Linked DNA regions of Chelatococcus sp. HY11. The protein of the gene in region 1 interacts with the protein of each later gene in a pairwise test. Links are inferred from orthologs where the notes say so. Each region holds a gene or a part of one and is shown on either strand. Other genes may lie near its edges.

Region 1 (9,337 bases):
ATTCACCGCCTCATCATTGCTCTTGAGGAACGCGGTTTTATTCGCCGGCTTCCTAACCGGGCGCGCGCTCTCGAAGTCATCAAGCTACCAGATAATGCCATGGCAGCCGCCCCGCGGGGAAAATTCAGCCCCAGCGTGGTGGAGGGCGGCCTCGGTCGCGTGCGCAATCTTCCGCCTGCCACGGAGACCGATGCACCAAAGACGATTTCGGTGCCCGTTATGGGACGCATCGCGGCGGGCACGCCCATCTCAGCGATCCAGTCCCGTAGCAATACTTTGGCCATTCCAGTCGAAATGCTCAGCGCGGGTGAACATTTCGCCCTTGAGGTGCGTGGCGATTCCATGATCGAGGCGGGCATTCTCGATGGTGATACCGTCGTTATCCGGCGCCAGGACATGGCCGATACGGGGGATATTATCGTTGCCCTGATCGATGACGAGGAGGCCACCCTGAAGCGGCTGCGCCGGCGTGGCTCGTCGATTGCGCTCGAGGCTGCCAATCCCGCCTATGAAACACGTGTCCTCGGGCCTGACAGGGTGCGCATCCAGGGCAAGCTCGTCAGTCTTCTACGTCGCTATTGAGCGGCTCCCTCTCCTCTCCCTCGGGGAGGCCGTCCGGCATGGCGTCGATGGGATCGAGGCTTTGACGTCTTGAGGCGGGTGCCTTGACGGTTGACGTCTTCTCGTCTGAGGGCCTGGCCGATGGTTGCGGCGGTTTCACGCCGGTGATCCATGGTCGCGATGCCGTCGATAGCGCCTGGGTCCGGTTGAAAGCTGCATCACGGGGATCCAGCGTCAGCATGATGGCGCCACTTCTGTCGAGAACGCGCCGATCGATGATTGTGCCGGCTTCGCAGGTTCGCGTTGCCGGCAATGGGCTGACGATGACAGCGGCACGTTTACAGTCTTCGGGAAAAGCGCGCTTGTCACGAACAAAGGCGATCACCTGACCGCTCTTCAAGCGTGCTGTACAGCCGAGCGGGTCGCAGAGCGTTCCGTGGCGCAAGGAGGGATCCTCGATCGCGCGTCCATCGCCATCGGCCCGCAACCATTGTTCCAGCACAAAGCCCGACGGTTTGCCGAGGATGACGAGCCGGCCGTCGGAGACGCGCAGGGCGAGGCCGCTCGCACCGCGATCGATGTAAATGTCAGGACGCGACGTGCCATGGGCCATCACGAGCCCAATCACCGCGGGAAGAAGGGCGAGCCAGCGCAAGGCCGTCGTCCATAGCGTGACCCAGAGGATGGCGATGACCATCACGCCGAGCGCTCCGACATCGAAGGCAGGCACAATGACACGCGAGCGTTCGAGCTCGGCGACCGCGCGGGCGGAGGCCAGCACCGGCACCGTGGCCTGGCCGATCAGCCACCAGACCGGCCGATCGAGCTCAAAGAACGACGCAAAGACGCCCAGCACCGAGAGCGGCATCACCGCGAGCTCGATCAGCGGCAAGGCCATGGCATTGCCGAGCAGGCCGAACGGGTTGAGGGTCTGGAAATGATAGGCGCTGAACGGGGCCGTGGCGATGGTCGCAACCGTCGTGGTCGTCGTCAGAAGAAACGCCCATCGCCCCGCGGCCCGCATCCAGCCGTAGGCGTCTGATGAGGGCGCGCCACCGGCGAGAAGCCCCGAGGGCCTCACAGTGAAGGCGATCATCCCGGCGACCGCTGCGAAGGACATCTGGAAACTCGGGCCCAACAGGGCTTCCGGGCGCAGGGCGAGGCAGATGAGCGCCGACAGGGCGAGATTGCGCATGGAGAGGGCTGGCCGGTCGATCAGGATCGCGCCCATCATGACGATGGTCATCACAAGGGAGCGCTGGGTGGCCACCTCGGCGCCGGAGAACAGACAGTAGGCCGTGGCACCGAGCATCCCGATGACGGCGGCCATCTTCTTCACCGGCCAGGCAAGCGCGATCGCCGGCCAAAGCGACAGAAGCGCTCGCGCCGCCCAGAACAGACTGCCGGCCGCGAGTGCCATATGGAGGCCGGAGATCGACACGATATGATAGATGCCGGCCGCGCGCAGGGCATCGTTGACCTCCTCCGTGATCAATCCGCGCTTGCCCGTGACAAGCGCTGCCGCCAGCGCCCCCTCCTGCCCTCCGGAGGCTTTGGCGATACGCTCCGTCAGGGTATTGCGGGCGACGTCATTCGCAATGGTCAACGCGGTCCAGATGTCCGGCGCCTCGGGCGGCGCCCGGACCGTCACCTTTCCGACGAGCGAGCCCACCGCCCCAAGTTCGGCGAAGAAGGCATCCCTGGCGAAGTCATAGCCGCCAGGGCGCGCGGCTGTCGGTGGCGGCAGAAGGCGGGCTGTCGCCTCGATGAAGTCACCCGCCTTTACGCTCGCACCCGGACGAAGGGAGACGCGCACCTGCGCGGGGCGATCATTCGCCGTGAGCGATCCAAGGCTTGCGACCCTGACGACGATGCGGGGGCCCGCCGGGCGCTCCTCTACGCTGAGAACAAGCCCGCCAAGCTTGGCGATCATCGGCCGGACGAGCACCGGCGCGGCCACGCTGCGCGTTCGCCATGTCGCCGCCGCAAACCCCGCCATGACGGCCGCAACGGCGATGGCCACACCGGCGAGGCGGCGATGGCGGCCCGTGACCGCAGCAACGAGAGCCGCGACACCCGTTCCAATCGCCGACGGCCACAGGGAAGGCTCCGCGTCGGCGAGAAAGTAGAGAATGATGCCGCAACCAAACGCGACGGGCAGCCACAGGAAGGCGCGCCGCCGCTCGGCCTCCAGAACAAGGAGATCCCGAGCGCCACCACGCGCCCCGCCGGTGACGAGACTATGCCATCCCGGCAGCAGGCCCCAGGCGGCAAGGCGTGATGGTCTGCCGTCATCGACGACGGTAATCGCGCGGCTCTTCTGGCGGGCCATGCGGGCGGAATACCCTGAATGACGGACCGGGTCGCGGCCAGGTTGCAATGGAGTGGTTCTGAAACGCGAAACGCAAAGAACGAACAATCACGTGATCGGCAGGCGAAAGCGCGCCGGGCTTGAAAGCGCCGGACCATGAAACATATTCCCGGAGACGCCGCACCAAATCGACCGCGACCAGCTGAGCCAAAAAGCAAACCGGTGAACGACGGCCTTTCGTGGCGGAAAGAGCTTCTTACCCCGGGCTGAGCATCATGCTAAACGACGCCCGACCGTGGACGGAAGCGACCTTGAACCGTCACGGCCATCGCTTTGGCACAAGAGAGCACATATCTGAGATGACCGGAACCGTCGTTACGCGTTTCGCGCCTTCGCCAACGGGCTTCCTTCATATTGGGGGCGCCCGCACGGCCCTGTTCAACTGGCTCTATGCCCGCCGGAATGGCGGCAAGATGCTGCTGAGAATCGAGGATACCGATCGCGAACGCTCCACGGAAGCGGCCATCGCCGCCATCCTCGACGGCCTGAGTTGGCTTGGGCTCGACTGGGATGGTGATGCCATTCACCAGTTCTCCCGCGCGGCGCGGCATCGCGAGGTCGCCGAGGAGCTGCTCGCGCGCGGACGCGCCTATTATTGCTATGCGACGCCTCAAGAGCTCGAAGCCATGCGCGAGGAGGCACGGCGTGAAGGGCGGCCGTTGCGTTATGACGGGCGTTGGCGTGATCGCCCGTCCTCGGAGGCGCCGGCCGGCGTGAAGCCGGTCATCCGTCTGCGCGCACCGACCGAAGGCGAGACGGTGATCGAGGATCAGGTGCAGGGTCGCGTCACGTGGCAGAACAAGGATCTGGACGATCTCGTTCTGCTGCGCTCCGACGGCACGCCGACCTACATGCTCGCGGTCATCGTGGATGATCATGACATGGGCGTCACCCACATTATCCGCGGTGACGACCATCTCACCAACGCCGCGCGGCAGAAGCAGATTTATGAGGCGCTCGGCTGGGACGTGCCCATCATGGCGCATATCCCCCTGATTCATGGTCCGGACGGCGCCAAGCTCTCGAAGCGTCACGGTGCTCTCGGCATCGACGCCTATCGCTCGATGGGCTATCTCCCGACGGCGTTGCGCAACTATCTTGTGCGCCTCGGCTGGAGCCATGGCGATCAGGAGATCTTTTCGACCGAGGAGATGATCGCGGCCTTTGATCTCGGCTCCATCGGGCGCTCTCCGGCCCGCTTCGACTTTGCGAAGCTGGAGAATCTCAACGGCCATTACATGCGCAGTGCCGACGACGAGATGCTGGTCCGGGCGCTGGAAGATATTCTGCCTGAACTCGGTCCGGCGCGTGGCCTCGGGCCAACCTTGCCGCCCAGTCTGCGTGAAAAGCTGCTCGCCGCGATGCCCGGCCTCAAGGAGCGTGCCAAGACTCTGGTCGAACTTCTTGACAGCGCTTCATTCCTCTACGCATCACGCCCCCTGGCCTGCGATGACAAGGCGACAGCCCTTCTCAACGCGGACGGCCGGGATCGGCTTGCTCTGGTGCTCCCTGCCCTTGAAGGGATCAATGACTGGAGCAACGAGACGACCGAGGCCGCAGTGAGAGCTACCGCGACCGAAGCCGGGTTGAAACTTGGCCAGCTAGCGCAACCGTTGCGTGCAGCCCTCACCGGCCGCGGCACCTCTCCCGGCCTGTTCGATGTCATGACAGTACTCGGACGTGATGAAAGTTTAGGCCGTATCCGCGATCAGCTGCCCTGAGCCATTCCGGCCGCTTGAACGATGGTCGTGGATGGGCTAGAGCATGTTCGGGGCGGGCTGGGATCTCGATGGATACTGGCATCAAGCCATTGATTCCGCGCGATTTCTTATCGCGCAGAGTCAATTGCAGATCCAAAATGGGCCGGCGACTCACCAAGGTGAGGCATGAACGGCTCGACTTTCATTGCCGTTGAGCTTTTTTGATTTTCATGGGCAAGGGCATGAGATTGAACGTGATCGTCGCATGACACGACCTTTCCTGCGCTAACTTTTTGGAATCAAACCCATTCCTGAGTTTGGGCAATTTCCTCAAGCTCATGCATGCGGTCTGGCTGTGACGGCTTCGCTGCGTTTGAGCAGAAGGATATATCCATGAGCGACAAGGCAATCACCTTGACTGTTGACGGAAAGGGCATCGACCTTCCGGTGAAGGATGGTACGATAGGCCCGAGCGTCGCCGATATCGGTGCCTTGTACAAGCATAGCGGGATGTTCACCTACGATCCGGGCTTCTCGTCTACGGCGAGTTGCGAATCCGCCATCACCTATATCGATGGCGACGAGGGGATTCTCCTCTACCGTGGCTTCCCGATCGAGCAGCTCGCCGAGCACGGCGACTTCCTGGAGACCTGTTATCTCCTGCTCTATGGGGAACTGCCGACGGCGAGCCAAAAGGCGGAATTCGACTATGTGGTGACCCGCCACACCATGGTTCACGATCAGATGAACCGCTTCTTCCAGGGCTTTCGCCGCGATGCGCATCCGATGGCCGTGATGGTGGCGTCTGTCGGTGCTCTTTCGGCCTTCTACCACGACTCGACCGATATCTCCGATCCGCAGCAGCGCATGATCGCGTCCATGCGGATGATCGCCAAGATGCCGACACTGGCCGCCATGGCCTATAAATACTCGGTCGGTCAGCCGTTCGTGTACCCGAAGAACGATCTCGATTACACGTCCAACTTCCTGCGCATGTGCTTCGGCGTGCCTTGCGAGGAATATGTGGTCAATCCGGTCCTGGCGCGCGCGCTTGACCGCATCTTCATCCTGCATGCCGACCATGAGCAGAACGCCTCGACTTCGACCGTTCGCCTCGCCGGCTCGTCGGGGGCCAATCCCTTCGCCTGCATCGCCGCCGGCATCGCTTGCCTGTGGGGGCCCGCCCATGGCGGCGCGAACGAAGCCGCCCTCAAGATGCTGGCCGAGATCGGCACGCCCGATCGCATCCCGCAGTTCATCGCCAAGGCCAAGGACAAGAACGATCCGTTCCGTCTCATGGGCTTCGGCCACCGCGTCTACAAGAACTACGATCCGCGCGCCAAGATCATGCAGCGCACGACGCACGAGGTGCTCAACGAGCTCGGGATCAAGGACGATCCGCTGCTCGACGTCGCGCTCGAACTGGAGCGCATCGCGCTGCATGACGAATACTTCATCGAGAAGAAGCTCTATCCCAACATCGATTTCTACTCGGGCATCACGCTGAAGGCGCTCGGCTTCCCGGTGTCGATGTTCACGGTGCTCTTCGCGCTGGCCCGCACCGTTGGCTGGATCGCCCAGTGGAAGGAAATGATCGAGGATCCGTCCCAGAAGATCGGCCGTCCGCGCCAGCTCTATATCGGCGCGCCCCAGCGCGACTACATGCCGATGGCGCAGCGTTCCTGAGTTTGGAACGCATTGACGACATGAAAAAGGGGCATTCAGGCCCCTTTTTTGTTGCTCGGCTCAGACACCGATCAAACTGGCAGTCGGCGCACGCGCAACTCATCGGTGATGACTTCGGCAGCCCTGTCGCTCGGTCGAGACGCGCCGATGCTCATGGCTGCTTCCACGCGATCGAACGCAGCGAGCTGGGCCGCGCGTTCCGGAGACGCCGACATCAGAGGCAGAAGCGCCCCCGCGAGGTTATCGACAGTGCAGTTCCATTGCAGGAATTCGGGCACGGCGGGCTCATCGAGAATGATATTGGGCAGGCTTGCGTGCTCGACGATGATGAAATGGCGCACTTGCACCTCAAGCCGCGAGACCTTGTAGGCTACAACTGTCGGGATACGTGCCAGGGCGAGTTCGAGCGTGACTGTTCCGGATGCGGCAAGTGCGGCAGTCGCGGAGCGGAACGCCGCATATTTGGCTTCCTCGCCACTGACGACCGTGGGTCTGATAGGCCAGGACGCGAGCCCCTGCTCGATCAGCGGCGCGACATGAGGCACCGCCGGCAGCACCCACTGCACATGGCCGCTGAGCCTCGCCGAAACGGCAGCCACCGTTTCGCCCAGGACGGGCATCAGGCGCGTAACCTCGGAGCGTCGGCTGCCCGGCAGAACGAGCACGGTCGGCGGCCGATCATTATAGGGCGGCTCGCTCCGCTCACCAGGCCCCGGACGCAGCGCGTCGAGACGCTCGATCAAGGGATGGCCGACGTAGGTGCAGGGCGGACCGCCGAGGCGGGCATGCGCGGCCGGCTCGAAAGGCAGCAGCGCCAGTACATGATCGACATAGGAGCGCATCTTGCGCGCCCTCCCGGGCCGCCACGCCCAGACGGTGGGACTGACATAATCCACCACCGGCAGATCGGGCAGGGCCGCCTTGACTCGCCGCGCGACACGGTGCGTGAAATCCGGGCTGTCAATGATGACGACCATATCAGGCCGTTGAGCGATAATGGCGTCCGCGGTCGTCTTGATGCGGTTGATCAAGGTCGGCAGCCGGGCAATGACCGCGGCGAAGCCCATGACCGCTATATCCGACATGGGGAAGAGGCTCTTCAGTCCCTCAGCCTCCATGGCCCGCCCACCGACACCTGTGAACGTGACGCCATCGGGCGCAAGACGCCGGCTGAGCGCCTGCATCAGCCTGGCCCCCAGCTGATCTCCGGATTCCTCTCCAGCGACCACGAATATCCGCGCGGGCATGCCTTCTCCTCGATCGTCGCACGCGTGCTTTTGCCGCCGACCACCGCCCTTGCGCGGCGGATGCTCACTTGGAATCGAGCGCGCCGGTCTATCTATTTGAACGGGCGCCGGATTTGTCCGAAATCCGCATCCGCTTATCGGCTCGATACTCTAGGCGGCTCCGTGCGGGAATCGACCCCGAGCAGGAACAGTCCGCGCCGATCCGCTTCCTGGACCGTGCGTTCAATCTCGACGATCAACGTCGTTTTCGCCCCAACCGCAATGCCTTGAAGGCCGGCTGCAGCCGCTCTTACCACGGTACGCGGACCGATGGTGGGAAGATCGACGCGAAGATCCTGGTCGCGCTTCGCTGTCTTCACCAATACCCCGCCATGGGTGGCGCGCAAGCGGGCTCCTCTGCGCAGCTTTTGCACACGCCGCAGCATGGCATCGGTGCCCTCAGGGCCTTCGATGGCGGCGACCCAATGCGCACAGATGACCGAGGCTTGGCCGACGTCGAAGGGAGAGAGGGAATCGAGCACGGCGAGGCCACGCGCAATGCTGGACCAGCTGTCGGAATCCGGCGCGACAGCGCCGAGTTGGCCTTGCGGAGCGAGCAGCTCCGGCGCGAGCTGATCAATGCCCGCAACTGCAAAGCCCTCTTCCTCGATGAGGCGCACGACGCCGCCCAAGAGACCATCGTCGCCAGACCCGAGGATGGCAGCAATTTCCTCACGATTGCGATAGGCGGACAGCGCACCCATGAAAGCAATCGGCTTCGGCCGCGTGACGGTGCCGATCAGGACAACTTCCGCCGGCTTCCAGGCCTTGAGTGCCGCAAGCGTCCGCTTGTAGTCGATGAGGTCAACAATCAGGTCGGCGCGCCGGGCAAGTGCCCGCTCCGCGAAGCCACGAAAAGCCAAGATCCTGACCGCCCTGCCCCGGCGTTCGAGGGCAGCCGCTAGCAAATCCGGTAACGCACCACCCCCGGCGAGAAGAACCACCGGTGCTCCGGCATCGTCGGCCTTGAGATCGGTCGGCGCCGGAGTTTCGCTCACGCCTCTCGCGGCGTGCATATAGCCCGCTTCCCGCCGACGCGGATGAAGTCCAGCACCTCCTGGACGACCGCGAGCTTGTCGAACTCCGCGGCGACATCCTCGACACGCTCCATCAGCGTGCCCTCCGCCGCGAAGAGAAGACGATAGGCGCGCCGGAGGCTATGAATATCCTCCCGCGAGAAGCCGCGACGCTGCAGTCCTACAATATTGAGGCCTGCGAGGTGAGCACGGTTGCCGAGCGCCATCCCATAAGGGATCACGTCATTCTCCACGCCGGACAGGCCGCCGACGAAGGCATGGGAGCCAACACGGGCAAACTGGATGATCGCCGCGCCACCGCCGACGATCACATAATCCCCGAGCGTCACATGCCCGGCGAGCATCACGTTGTTGGAGAGAACGACATGATCACCGACATGGCAGTCATGGCCGATATGAGAATTGGCGAGCAGCGCACAGTGGTTGCCGACGACGGTCTCGAGCCCGCCGCCCTCCGTGCCCGGATTGATGGTGACGCCCTCGCGGATCAGGCAGTCGCTGCCGATGGTCAGGCTCGACGCCTCGCCGCGAAATTTCAGATCCTGCGGCTGGTGGCCGATGGACGCGAACGGGAAGATGCGGGTTCTGGGACCAATCGTCGTGCGTCCGGCAACAACCGCATGGCTGACAAGCTCGCAGCCATCGCCAAGCACGGCCTCTGGACCCACCATGCAGAACGGACCAATCCGCACGCCC
Region 2 (9,214 bases), 860 kb from region 1 along the record:
AGCCAGGCCGTTCCGTTGTCCGGGACCTGGATAGGTTTGCCCGGCGATTCCCTCGACATGGTCGTCGAGGTGCAGGTCTCGTCGGAAGCCGCCAACACCAACCGTGCCGGCACGGATGGAGCGTCTGTGGAACGCGACGGCCCACGGCGCGTTGTCGATCAGCGCAACTAGCGCGAGATCAGCCAGACTATAAGGCCTTCGCAGGGGGTCTGCTTGCACCCTCGTAACAGCCGTTCGCGGGGTGGGAGGTGTTGTGGTTTGGCTCGAGGCAGATCAGCTTGAGGTGGAGAGGAGCAGCGATGAAAATTCGTGCGGGCTACGAGATCACGTACGACTGCCCGCAGCCCACGCCGATGCTCATCCTCTTGAGCGTGCATCCCTCACGCGAGCAGGATCTCATCACACCACAAGCCATAACGGCCGACCCGCCGACACCCATCACCTCTTACATCGACAGCATGGGCAACCACTGCGGCCGGCTGACCGCGCCGGAGGGGCGGCTCACTCTCGCGGCGGATTTTGTCATCAGAGACAGCGGCCTTCCAGACCCCGTCGCCCCCGACGCGCCGCAGCATGCCATCGAGGATTTGCCAGACGACGTCCTCGTTTATCTTCTTGGCAGTCGCTATTGCGACACCGACAAGCTGGCGGACAGGGCCTGGGCGCTTTTCGGCGAGATCCAGCCCGGGTGGGCACGTGTGCAGGCGATCTGTGACTTCGTGCACGATCATATCGCCTTCGGCTATGAACATGCCTCGACCGCGCGGACGGCCTCGGACGGCTTCGCGGAACGGATCGGCGTCTGCCGCGACTACGCGCATCTCGCCATCACATTCTGCCGGTGCATGAATATCCCGGCGCGCTATTGCACCGGCTATCTCGGCGACATCGGCATCCCGCCCGTTGATCTGCCGATGGATTTCAGTGCCTGGTTTGAAGTCTGGCTCGGCGGTCGCTGGTATACCTTCGATGCGCGGCATAATACGCCGCGCATCGGCCGGATCCTCATGGCAACTGGCCGGGACGCGACGGACGTCGCCATCTCGACCAGCTTCGGCCGCAGCAGCCTCGTCCAGTTCTCGGTGATCACGGACGAGGTGACGTAAGCCTCTTGCGTCAGGCCGCGCGGATGCCGAGGGTGCGGTTCGTCTCACGGCCGAAGCCGCGGATCGCGATCTTGTCGCCGAAGACCTCGACCACCGCGAACGCCGACGTGTCGGGCGTGTCGACCATGCCCTTGAAATTGACGAAATACTTGCCCGATACCTCGCCGTAGTTGCCAGCGTGGTTATGGCCGTTGAAAAAGGCCACGAAATTGTCGTAGCTCGTCAGAAGATCCACGATCCGCTCGCTGTCCCACAGGTTGTGAACATTGGCGGGAAAGACCGGATAATGGCAGAGCACGATGACCTTCTCACCCGCCTGCTTGGCCTTGTCCAATGAAGCCTGCAGCCAGGAGAACTGCTCGTCGCTGAGCGAGCCGTTCCATGTCATCGCATTGATGGCCTTGGCCTCCTGCAGCTTCTTCAGGCGCTCGCGGGCGATCTCCTGCTTCGGGTGCTTGGGGCCAGTCGAGAACAGGCTCACATCGTTGCCGTCGAGCACGATGAAGCGATAGTTGCCGCCCTTGAAGTCGTAATAGGCGCTCGGCATGCCCGCCGTCCGGACCACCGCGTTCAGATAGTCAGCCGCCACTTCATAGTCGTGGTTGCCGAGCAGAAAGAACTTCTCGTGCTTCAGCGCGTCATAGAGCGGCATGATATCGCCGAAGCTCTGCCAATGACGATCGATGATGTCGCCCAGGGTCGCGACGAACTGCAGGTCTTCCTTGTTGAGGGTCTTGATGGCCTCGGACAGCTTCCACAGGCTATTGGCGTAGAAGCGGGTTCCCTGCGGGTTCGGCGGAACCGGCGCGTATTGCGGATCGGCGATGATGCCGAAACGGAAATCAGGGCTGGCCTGCGCGCTGGCGCTTGTGGCGCCGAAGCCCGCGAAGGGGGCCATGAGGGCGGCGATGCCGCCGATTTTCAAACTGTCGCGACGCGTGATCATTGGGGAACTCCCATGGTGGAGATTGCCCCGTCTAGCTCAGGCTCGATGGCGCTGATGTGACAGCGAATGCGATCAGCCGCCGTCCGTTCCAAGCGCGATCGGCGATGCGAGCCAGTCCTGCCCCGCGGCCGCCGCCTCGGCGTCTTCAGGCGTCACCCATTGAAAGCCGGCCAGTTGGTGCCGGAAGAAGGTGAACTGCCGCTTGGCATAGCGGCGGGTATCGCTCTGCGCTTCGCGGACGGCCTCGTCGCGCCCGATCTCCCCCTTGAGATGACGGATAAGCCAGGGAACGCCGTGGGCGCGCATGACGGGAAGGTCGGGATCGAGCCCGCGCGCCCCGAGCGCCCTCACCTCCTCCAGCGCGCCAGCCTCCATCATGACGAGAAAGCGCGCATCGATGCGGCGGGCGAGCTCCGCACGGTCCGGCATGAGGAACAGCCCCAGTCGATCAGCATGGGACAAGAGGCCTGGTCGCTTGTGGCTGCGGAAGAAGGTAAGTGAACGGCCCGTCGCCGCCAGGACCTCCATCGCGCGCAAGATGCGCTGGCGATCGGTCGGCCCGATCCGTGCGGCGCTCTGCGGATCCCGGACCGCGAGATCCGCATACAGCAGGGGCGTATCACGGCCCTCGGCGCGCGAGCGCACGTCGCGCCGCACCTCCTCGGGTACCGGCGGGATATCCGACAGACCTTCGATCAGCGTCTTGAAGTAAAGGCCCGTGCCGCCCGTGATGATGACCGGCCGGCCCGCCTTCCTGGCCGAGGCCAGCACCGGTTCGATATCGATGAGATAGCGGCCGACCGAATAGTTCTCGGCGCCGTCGACATGCCCATAGAGCGCGTGCGGCGCCGCCTCCTCATCCTCAACACTCGGCCGCGCGGTAATGATTCTGAGGTCGCGATAGACCTGCATCGAATCGGCGTTGACGACGACGCCGCCATAGCGCTGCGCGAGGCTTGTCGCCAACGCGGACTTGCCTGATGCGGTTGGCCCTGCGATGAGAATGGTGCGCAGTCTGTCCGACACCTCAACGTCCTTTCCCATTCACCCCGTTTGCATGGCCACCGTATCCGCATGACCGACACCACCCAGACGCATGTCGCGACGCTGGTCGCGGCCCCGGGAAGCGATCTCCTCAGCGATGCCCTCATCGCCCGCGTGGCGCAAGCCCTACCTGAAGCCGGAACGCCCGCGCGGCTCGATCCGACGCTCGCGGTCGACATCCCCTTCCGGCCTGCGATCGAGGGCGCCGCCGACCCTGACCCGCGCGTCATGGCCAAGCGCGTCCATGTTGCGCTCGACGGATTGCCGATCGATGTCTTCGTCCAGCGGCTGGCCGAGCGCCGCAAGCGACTGTTCCTCGCCGACATGGATTCCACCATGATCGGTCAGGAGTGCATCGACGAGCTCGCCGACTTCGTGGGCCTGAAGGACAAGGTGGCGACGATTACCGAGCGCGCCATGCGAGGCGAGATCGCCTTCGAGCCAGCGTTGCGCGAGCGCGTCGCCCTTCTCGCCGGCCTCGATGTCGATGTCGTTGACCGCATTATCACTGAGCGCATCACGCTGACCGCCGGCGGCCGCACGCTCATCGCGACGCTGCGCGCCAAGGGGGCCTATACCTGCCTTGTCTCCGGCGGCTTCACCCTGTTCACCACGAGGATCGCCAAGGTTCTCGGCTTCGAGGAAAACCGCGCCAACGTGCTTCTCACGGAAGGCGGCAAGCTTTCCGGCAAGGTCGAGGAACCGATCCTCGGACGGGAGGCGAAGCTCGCCACCTTGCAGGAGCTGCGCGAAAAATTCGGCCTCGCCGCGCACGAGGTGGTGGCGATCGGCGACGGCGCCAATGACCTCGCGATGCTCGGAGACGCTGGCCTTGGTGTGGCATTCCGTGCCAAACCAGCCGTGGCCGCTGCCGCCCACGCGCGCCTCGACCATGCCGATCTCACCGCCCTCCTCTTTGCCCAGGGCTATCGCAGCGATGAATTCGTCAGGCCAACCGACTGAACAGAAACGGGAGAAACCCGCCGTCGCGCGTGATCGCTCTCGGATGCCGCGAGGTTTGCGCATGATCGTGGTCGCCCTGCTCGTGATCGCGATGGTCTTCTGCGGGATCTGGTGGTCTGGAGCGCTGTGGTACCGGTTACCCGTCGGCCCCTATGGGCGCTACGCCGCGATCGCCGGCTGGTTGCTGCTCTCGCTCGGCACGATCGTCGTGCTTCTCCGGGGAGACTGGCGCCCGCTCCTGCTCTATGCTGCGGTGTTCGTCGGGCTCAGTCTGTGGTGGACCACCATCAGGCCCTCAAACGACAGGGAATGGGCGGATGACGTCGGCCGGATGCTCTCAGCCGAGATCAACGGTAACAGCGTCACGCTGCATAACGTCCGCAATTTCGAATGGCGCACCGAGACGGACTACACGCCCCGCTGGGAGACGCGCCGCTACGACCTCGCCACGCTGACGTCGGTCGATATGGTGCTGTCCTACTGGGGGCGGCCGGCCATCGCCCACACGCTGGTGTCCTTTGGCTTCGCCGACGGCCAGTTCGTTGTTTTCTCGGTCGAGATCCGCAAGGAAAAGACCGAGAGCTTCTCGGAGATAGGCGGTTTCTTCAAGGAATTCGAGACAAGCATCGTCGCGGCCGACGAGCGCGACATCGTCCGGCTGCGGCCGAATGTGCGCGGCGAGGACACCTACATCTACCGGATTCGCATGTCCAAGGAGGCGGCTCGATCACTGTTTCTCGCCTATGCCGAGGCGGCGAATGCCCTCACGCAGCGGCCGCGCTTCTACAACACCATCACCGCCAACTGCACCACCATCGTCTATGAGATGGTGAACCGCATCGTGCCGGGCCTTCCCATGGATTACCGGCTGGTGCTGTCGGGCTATTTGCCAGAATACATCCACGATGTCGGCGGCCTCGACACCAACACCAGCGTGGCCGAGTTGAGGAAACGCGGCCGGATCACGGAGCGTGCGATCGCGGCTGATAAAAGTCCGGACTTTTCCAATGCGATCCGGGCCAATGTCCCCGGTATTCCCGTGCCCACGACAGCGATCACTGACGGCAACAGGTGACGGATCATGACCAACATCCGCATCATCCTTCACGGCAAGGCGGCGGGAAATGCGGAGGTGCGCCACGCGGTTCGTACCCTGCGGCGGGAGGGGCATGGCGTGGGTGTGCGTGTCACCTATGAAGCGGGTGACGCGGCCCGTATGGCGCAGGAGGCAGTGGAAGCCGCGCGCCAAGGCGATGTCGACGTCATCGTCGCGGGCGGCGGCGACGGCACGGTCAACGAGGTGTTCTCCGCAGGTCTGGCAGCGCGCCCGCCGGAGCGTTGCTCCTTCGGCATCCTGCCGCTCGGCACAGCCAACGATTTCGCGCGTTCGGCCGGCATACCGGTCACTGACATGACGGCCGCCCTGCGGATAGCCGCGGAAAGTCGGGCTCACGTGATCGATGTCGGGCGCATCAATGAGCGCAACTTCATCAATGTGATGACGGGCGGCTTCGGCTCACGCGTCACCGTCGAGACCGATCCTGAACTGAAGCGCCGCCTCGGTGGCCTCGCTTATGTCCTGACGGGCCTTACGCGGTTTCGCGAACTCTCATCCAACAACGGACGTTTCCACGCCGAGGGTTTCTCGTGGGAGGGACGTTTCCTCGCCCTCGCCATCGGCAACGGGCGCCAAGCCGGTGGCGGCATCCCCCTCTGCCCAGATGCGCTGATCGACGATGGCCTGCTCGATCTGATGATCCTGCCAGAACTCGACGCGGAGGAGCGTTTCGACGCGCTTGCCCGCCTCCTCGGCCAGGGCGCGGCCGGCATCGAGGAACTCGTGGTGCGCGTCAGGAGCCCGTGGATCGAGTTCACCTCAGATGAGGTTCTGCACGTCAACCTCGACGGAGAACCCATGCACACGACGCTTTTTCGTGCCGCCTGCCAGCGCAGCGCGCTGGCCGTTCACCTCGGTTCCACGGCACTCCTCGGGCCCGGCTCCAATGGAGCATCATCGCTGCCCGCCGACCACCGTCCCTGAGCGAGAACGAGCACAAGCCAGCAGGCCATCGCCCAGGCCGCCCCGGCGCACCAGCCCGCCAGCACGTCGCTCGGCCAGTGCACGCCGAGATAGAGCCGGCTGAGGCCAACCAGAAGCGTCAGCCCGACCGCGACCGCGAGGATATACAGGCGCACGACGCGCCTTTTCTCCACCCGCGCCAGGAGCACGCCGATCGTGAGATAGGTAATGGCCGACAGCATGGCATGGCTGCTCGGGAAACTGAGCGAATGGATATCAACGAGATGGGCCACGAGGTCGGGCCTTGGCCTGTCGAACCCGAGCTTCAGAAGATGGCCGAGGAGAAGTCCGCCCCCCATGGAGACCGTGAGCAGCACCGCTATGGCACGCTTGTGCACCAGGACAAGATAACCGATCACGACCATAATGATGAGCGCCAGCACCGGGATGCTGCCGAGGCTTGTGATATCGCGCATGACGATTTCCAGCCATCGCGGACCGATCGGGTCGGCAAGATCGGCGGGATTGCGCAGGGCGAGGAGAATGCCGGTATCGAACGCCTCCAGCTCGCCAGCGCGCATTTCCTCGGCAACCGCCAGAAAGCCGAGAATTCCGCCGGCCATCACAAGGAGGGCCAATACCAAGCCGACTTCGCGCAGCGCCCCTTTCCACATGGCCTTGAAATCGAAGCCCAAGCTTTAATCCTCCTTATGCCCTTGCGGCGCCATGGACGCTCCACGATCTGTCCCTAGATAGGTGTGGGATATTCGCATTACCCCACCCCGACTGACAGCGGCAGTGCCGTCGTCCAAAAAGGCATCAGGCCGGATTACAGTGAAACGGCTTTCGACCAAAGTGATGCTTACAACTAGGGATGGAGCGGCGATCCCGGTCCATTGCATTCCGCCGCTCCAGGAAAAGCTCATCCCACCAACAGACCGTCAGGCGGTGTCCGTGACACAGCCCCCGCTCCACGTGGAGACCATCTTGCCACAACCCGCCCGCAAGGCACTGCTCGTCATCAATAGGCATGCACGCAACGGATATCCTGTCCCGGACGCAGCGCTCGATCGCCTTCGCGCTGGCGGCATTGAGCTGATGGAGGCCGATCCGCTTGATGTCGCGGTGTCCATCGACAACGCCCGCGCGTCAGGATGCAACTGCGTCATCATCGGAGGCGGCGATGGCACCCTGAACAGGGCCGCGCCGGCGCTTTCGCGGACCGATCTGCCACTTGGGATCCTGCCGCTCGGCACCGCCAATGATCTCGCCAGAAGTCTCGCGATCCCGCCCTCGCCCGTCGAGGCCGCTTCCATCATCGTCGATGGCCATCACCGTCCGATTGACCTCGGCGAAGTGAATGGCGTCCCTTTCTTCAATGTCGCCAGCATCGGCTTCAGCGCCGACCTCGCGCGGGAATTGACCGCCGACGCCAAGAAGCGCTTCGGCACCCTTGGTTACGCGCTGGCAGGCCTGCGCATCCTGGCGCGGATGAGGCCATTCACAGTGACGATCGAGCATGACGGCAAGCGCGACGTCATCCGCACAGTCCAGGTGTCAGTCGGCAACGGTCGTCACTACGGCGGCGGCCTCACAGTAGACCTCGACGCGCGGCCGGATGACGGGTTGCTGCACGTCTACAGCCTCGGCGTCGAGCACTGGTGGCAGTTGCTGGCCCTCCTCCCCGCTCTGAAGCAAGGCACCCAGGGTCGCTGGCGCGAAGTTTACACCTTCACCACGACGGCCTGCACGGTCGAGACGCGGCGCCCGCGCAGCATCAACACCGACGGGGAGCTCACGGGCAAGACCCCGGCAAGCTTCCATGTCATACCCGGTGCGGTCGAGGTCTACACACGTCCGTTGGCATAAACAAAAACGGCCGCCCCGAAACCCGGAGCGGCCGTCTGCTTTGTCACGATGGGCGCGGAGTGCCCGCGCCGTTCCTTTTACTCGATGGTCACGGCCACGAAGCGCACCTCGCCCTGGGCATTGGCCACGAGAAGGAGCGCCGACTTCTTGCCGTCCTTCTTCAGGGCCTCGACACGCTTGGTCACATCGGCCGGCGACGACACCGACTCCTGGCCGACTTCCATGATGATGTCGCCGCTCTGGATACGCTTGTCGGCGGCCGAGGAATTGGGATCGACGCGCGTGACGACCACGCCCTTCAGATCGTCCTTGATCGAATAGCGGCGACGCAGGTCGTCGGTGATGCTGGACAAGTCGAGACCGAGCGCCTTGCGCGCCACCGGCTTCTCGACGCCACCATCCTTGGCCACATTCGCCTGCTTCTCCCCGTCCTCGAGACGGCCCAGCTTGACGGTCGCCGTGGTTTCCTTGCCCTTGCGGAGATAGACAACCTCGACATCCTTGCCGACCGGAGTAGCCGCGACCATCCGCGGCAGATCCCGGGCGCTCTTCACTTCCTTGCCATCGAACTTGGTGATCACGTCACCGATCTCCAAGCCGATGGGCTTTGCAGGCCCCTTTTCGTCGACACCCGCCACGAGCGCGCCACGCGCCTTCTCAAGACCCAGCGCCTCCGCGGTCTGATCATCGACGCCCTGGATGCGAACGCCGAGCCATCCGCGGCGCGTCTCACCGAACTCACGCAACTGGTCGACGACTGTCGAAGCCATGGATGACGGCACGGCGAAGCCGATGCCGACAGAGCCGCCGGTCGGCGAGAGAATGGCCGTGTTGATGCCGACGACCTCACCGGCCATGTTGAACAGCGGACCACCGGAGTTGCCGCGGTTGATGGCCGCGTCGGTCTGGATGTAGTTGTCGTAGGGGCCCTGGTCGATATTGCGGTTGTGAGCCGATACGATACCCGCCGAGACCGAGCCGCCCAGTCCGAAGGGGTTGCCGATGGCGATCACCCAGTCGCCGATGCGCAGCTTGTCCGAATCACCAAATTTCACCGCCTTCAGCGGCTTGTCCGGCTTCACCTTGAGCACGGCGAGATCGAGCTTGGAATCCTTGCCGAGAAGCTCGGCCTTAAGCTTGGTGCCGTCGTTGAAGATGGCCGTGATTTCGTTCGCCTCGCCAATGACGTGGTTGTTCGTGACGATGATGCCGGACGAATCAATGACGAAGCCGGAGCCGAGGGAGCTGGCGCGGCGCGGCGCCTGA

What was found.
Region 2: the proteins of gltA (region 1) and yegS interact in binary tests that used the Escherichia coli proteins (3 or more experiments, as listed by UniProt). The link is inferred for Chelatococcus sp. HY11 from one-to-one orthologs.

The regions. Positions count from the first base shown.
Region 1 is NZ_JAHBRX010000001.1:1,126,374-1,135,710, forward strand. The notes cover bases 4,198-7,171. They hold gltA (citrate synthase), read left to right. Parts: upstream 4,198-5,025; coding sequence 5,026-6,318; downstream 6,319-7,171. Other genes in these bases: gltX (glutamate--tRNA ligase), read left to right, coding at 4,198-4,653; lpxB (lipid-A-disaccharide synthase), read right to left, coding at 6,390-7,171. Also shown: transcriptional repressor LexA, read left to right, coding at 1-582; KIO74_RS05350 (ComEC/Rec2 family competence protein), read right to left, coding at 560-2,893; more of gltX, read left to right, coding at 3,232-4,197; more of lpxB, read right to left, coding at 7,172-7,565; KIO74_RS05370 (LpxI family protein), read right to left, coding at 7,700-8,620; lpxA (acyl-ACP--UDP-N-acetylglucosamine O-acyltransferase), read right to left, coding at 8,599-9,337.
Region 2 is NZ_JAHBRX010000001.1:264,749-273,962, reverse strand. The notes cover bases 4,270-7,120. They hold yegS (lipid kinase YegS), read left to right. Parts: upstream 4,270-5,140; coding sequence 5,141-6,100; downstream 6,101-7,120. Other genes in these bases: KIO74_RS01370 (lipid kinase), read left to right, coding at 7,034-7,120; KIO74_RS01375 (phosphatase PAP2 family protein), read right to left, coding at 6,025-6,774; KIO74_RS01385 (Lnb N-terminal periplasmic domain-containing protein), read left to right, coding at 4,270-5,134. Also shown: KIO74_RS01410 (transglutaminase family protein), read left to right, coding at 1-171; KIO74_RS01405 (transglutaminase-like domain-containing protein), read left to right, coding at 300-1,106; KIO74_RS01400 (metallophosphoesterase), read right to left, coding at 1,117-2,052; tRNA (adenosine(37)-N6)-dimethylallyltransferase MiaA, read right to left, coding at 2,125-3,078; phosphoserine phosphatase SerB, read left to right, coding at 3,127-4,059; more of KIO74_RS01385, read left to right, coding at 4,121-4,269; more of KIO74_RS01370, read left to right, coding at 7,121-7,948; KIO74_RS01365 (DegQ family serine endoprotease), read right to left, coding at 8,026-9,214. UniProt on the Escherichia coli protein: In vitro phosphorylates phosphatidylglycerol but not diacylglycerol; the in vivo substrate is unknown.